DNA from 2 places in the Paenibacillus sp. JT22N12 genome. Region 1 is predicted to be linked to the other one. Evidence: a T-box and tRNA genes for the amino acid it is inferred to sense, from the RefSeq annotation. Region 1 holds a T-box; the other holds one or more tRNA genes.
The links. A T-box is a leader RNA that pairs with one kind of tRNA and senses whether it is charged. The one in region 1 lies ahead of metG (methionine--tRNA ligase), so its partner is inferred to be a tRNA-Met.
Positions count from the first base shown of each region.

Region 2: it encodes a tRNA-Met, which carries the amino acid that the T-box ahead of metG (methionine--tRNA ligase) is inferred to sense. The anticodon was not compared.

Region 1 covers NZ_JBWDNU010000003.1:50,198-52,400, reverse strand. The annotation lists partial or broken gene metG (methionine--tRNA ligase) at 1-1,429, opposite strand, end outside; T-box leader at 1,471-1,731, opposite strand; gene AC0YOA_RS11670 (M20/M25/M40 family metallo-hydrolase) at 1,860-2,203, opposite strand, start outside.
Region 2 covers NZ_JBWDNU010000019.1:79,041-81,243, forward strand. The annotation lists gene AC0YOA_RS35345 (YolD-like family protein) at 15-257, opposite strand; gene AC0YOA_RS35350 (hypothetical protein) at 701-946, shown strand; tRNA gene AC0YOA_RS35355 (tRNA-Met) at 1,051-1,127, opposite strand; gene AC0YOA_RS35360 (hypothetical protein) at 1,316-1,771, shown strand; gene AC0YOA_RS35365 (helix-turn-helix domain-containing protein) at 2,112-2,203, shown strand, end outside.

The sequences.
Region 1 (2,203 bases):
CACTATAATTTGCACGCATATATTCAGTGTATGTCCACACGCTTCCCGGTTTTCCTTAATCTGTGCCCATGGCTTTTGTTCATCAAAGAATTTGTTTGCCCGGCGAACGCAAGTAAAAATCAGATCAATGGCTTCCTTTAGACGACCTTCTTCGATTAAGGCCCCGGACTCAAGATACAACTCCTCCATTATTTTCTTCCATTCTTCACTAAGATTACCTTCTGGAACGCATCCTTCAAAGGACTTGTCGATAAAAGCCAATGTACGATTAACAAGGTTTCCAAATGCGCCAAGCAATTCCCCATTATGGCTGTAGATGAACTCCCTCCAGGAAAAATCAGTCAGGACCGTTTGCGATTAAAAAATAACGAATAGAATCTGGTTGATAGCGACTCATAATATCCGGTACCCATACCGCCCAATTACTGCTTGTCGAGAACTTTTTCCCTTCCAGGGTCATGTACTCACATGATATAATCCGATCCGGCAAATGGAGACCCCCTACTCCAAGGAGCAGTGCCGGCCAGACCACGGTATGGAAAGGTATATTATCTTTACCATGTACATAATAAGCGGTTATATTCTCCTTCCCTTCCATCCAGAATGATTCCCAGCTGCCGCCTGTCTCAGCAGCCCACTGCTTGCTTGCCGATAAGTAGCCGCTGACCGCCTCGATCCAAACGTAGATTTTTTTTTCTTCGAACCCGTCAACCGGAACATCAACACCCCAAGTCAAGTCCCGGGTTACAGCACGATCTTGAAGACCTTCTTTTAAGTATCGTCCAGTTAACTGTACAGCATTTTCTTTCCATCCTTGGGCTTGTTTTGCATACTCGCTCAATTCAGCCTGAAATCGGGAGAGCGCAAAGTAATAATGCTCTGTTGGACGCTCAATAGGGGGATTCCCACAAATCTTGCAGGTCTTGTCTGACAGGTCTGCAGGATCTAACAAGGTCGAACAATAATCACATTGATCACCTCTGGCACGGTTCCCGCAAACGGGGCATGTACCCTCAACGTATCGATCCGGCAAGAAGCGTTGATCGGTTTCACAATAAGTCTGCTGTATTGTCTTTTTGTATAAATATCCATTTTTTAATAGTTGCAAGAACATTTCTTGAACCACTTGATGGTGAAAAACCTGGTCAGTACGTGTGTACAAATCATAAGTAAACCCCAGCTGCTTAAAGCACTCGGCAAACTCCAGGTGATACCGATCCGCAATATCCCCTGGGGAGACACCCTCTTGAAGGGCCTGAACGGCGACCGGTGTGCCATGGCAGTCGCTGCCCGAAACATACAGCACGTTTTCTCCCTTGGAACGAAAATAACGTGCCAGTACATCTCCTGGCAGTAAGCTTGCCAACCGTCCCAGATGCAATGAACCGTTCGCATACGGCCATGCTCCGCCAATAAAAATATTTGTCATTAAGACTCCTCCTTTTTTGACAAACAAAAAAACCCTCATCCCGAAGGGACGAGAGTTGCGCTCACGTGGTTCCACCCAATTTTATCAATGCCTTGCGGCATTAACCTCTTCAAGTACGACGCGTTTGCGTTTATACCCTAGCACGGTAACGGGTGCGGGTTCCGGCGCAACCTACAACCACATGAGGCTTCGATGCGCAGCTCCGAGACCATATTCCCAAGGTTATTCTTTACCCCTTTTCAGCAACCGGGGCTCTCTGCAAAAGACATCACCAGGGTACTCTTTCTCTTCTTAGCTTTTTTCAGAATATTCAAGTTATTTGTAATAATACTTTTTATAATTTTCAAAGTCAAGGTTATTATACGGCTTGCCGCTGCAGGTGTTTTAGTGCATCACAACTGAGTTATCATGCCCAAAATCATCATATTCATTAACGGGGGATAGTTTCCTTTCCCTCTTCGGACAACAGCACAGCGGATAATCTGTACTTCGCTGCAAAAATTACGGCTACAATAGAAACCGGAACGACACTCAAAGCGACAACCACCGGTGCAGCAGGCAGCATAAACATCACATAGACCAGCCAGCATACCGGTACATACAGCAGCAATATTCCTGCGCCGAGCACAGTCGATGCGATCATCCGGCCAACCGGATAGCGATCCAAAACTGCGACAATCATCATCACCAGCATCGGTAACGTAAACAGGTAACTGATTTCATAGAACAAGACCGTGGTTCCGGCGATCAGCAGCACTTGAATCGGCAGCACAC
Region 2 (2,203 bases), on a different contig from region 1:
GACCGGATTATAATTCAGCTGGCGTTCTCCACATTCATAATGTCCAAAAAAGGAACCTTCGTAATTTCACCAAGATTCTCCATATGTACAAGCCTCGTCCGGGCATCCATTAAAACAATCCTGCCTTGAACCTTGTTCTCCCAACCCCATACCGTCAACAACAGCTCCGAATCCTCCTGTTTGGCTTCTGTCAGCCTCTCACCGAGCTCTTCGAGCTGAAACTCATCTCTTGTTGGCCTTTTTGGCGCTTTAGCCATGCCTGTCCATTCCTCTCTGTCACAAAATTTACTCTGCAGGTTCCAATAAAAAAAGAAACAGGCCGCTTCCCCGACTAAGGTTTGCAGCCCATCAACGTCGTTTTGTCATTCCCGGATTTCTTGCTGTCGCTGGCCTCGGGCGGTACACAGCAGCTTTGCTTGACGATCTGCCATTATAAATTTCCTACCCTTAACATTACCATAATAATTAGCAAGAAGAAACGGCTTCGCCGTCCACTGGCGGCGTATATTTAGTTTAAGCAAAGTATGGACCAAATTTCATACTTTCTACTATTTTAATAAAGAATAAATAATGAAACGACTATCAAAAGAGCCATACTTCAGAAAACCCTTTGTTTTCCGCATCCATTTGTGACATCATAAAGCATGACGAAGAAACCGGCTGTCCATCAGGCTGGTTTGAGGTCGGAAGGAAGATGATCATGGACGACATAAAATCTGTAACGGTAGAATTCAATGGCAACACGTACAAATTACTGGCCGATCCTGATATAACGGGACGGCTGCTGACAGAAGGCAGATTTCAGGCTAACGATCATGAATTTTCTGTGCATGCTGTCGACCGTGAGGGAAAGGATTGCCATATTTATTGGATTCTGCCGGTAGTTGATGGCGTTGCCATTGACTCACTGAACTGGGCGCATATTGACCGCGTCGAGTATGACTAACCGCCAGAGCTTCAAATTACCCATTGTTTAATCAAATGACGAAGAAATCCCCGATCAGCTTAGGGGCTGAACGGGGATTATGTTATGACCATTCATTTAAAAATTGGTTGCGGGGGCAGGATTTGAACCTGCGGCCTTCGGGTTATGAGCCCGACGAGCTACCGGGCTGCTCCACCCCGCGTCATTGCTTCATCCGGTTTTACCGGGAGATCATAGTATAACCCATATTATCTGAATAAGCAAATGATATCTTCAATTTTTTTTTGACTCCTGATACCTGCTTAGGCTACAGCCCATTTTGAACCAGGCAGGTATCACGATCCATTCATTGTGAATAGGCTAAGTCATCAAAGTATTGGAGGTTGAACAATGGCGATCAATCCTTATGCATATCCATATTTCCGATATCCACAGCCTTATTTTCAGCCCTATTACGCACACCCACCCGTCCATCCATACCCGTATCATCCCTGGGTATATCCTACTGGACGCGAGCCCTATTGGAACCAAGTAGGAGGACATGGGATCGGTTTTAACGCGGATGGCCATCTTGGGCCATTCGGCGCCGGCATTCATGCTGGCGGTCATCTTGGCAGCGGATATGGGGCCCCTCTCTCACCGGATGGCAGCCTTGATCCGCAGGCAGCCGGCAATTTTGGCGGCGGATATGGCTTGGGCATTAATGCCGGCGGCCACATTGGCGGCGATAAAGGATTAGGCGTGCAGGCCGGCGGTCATCTCGGCACCCATGGGGTTGGCGTCCAGGCTGGCGGGAATATTGCCGGTCATGGAGTTGGCATGAACACCGGCTTCAATTGGGGTTAAGCTCCCCTCTATATTCCTGTTAGAGCGCCTGCAGCGGCGCTCTTTTTTCTTTCTCTTATTGCTTGCAGCCTGATAATAATAGCTGTTTTTCACCATTTTGCGACATTTTTAATCCGCCAATCATCATCTTCATGGAAGCACCGTATTAAGTGTATATTTAATAGAAGCTTCGCATTCCCTGCCATTTTTTCTTCGAAAACAGGGCGTGGAGCCTCCTCATGGCTTGTGTCTTGCGAACGACTCGTGATAAGTTGCGCATGATCGTCTATAATAGGGGTAGAGAACTACGGACCGCAGTCATGCAAGCGCTTAATTTTTGTTTCGGGGGGAGCTACATACAATGAGAGGGGCAACATTTTCTCCGATGTTTCGCAGATTTCTGATTTCATATTTAATCGTGCTCCTGCTTCCCAACGTAGCCGGCTATATGTC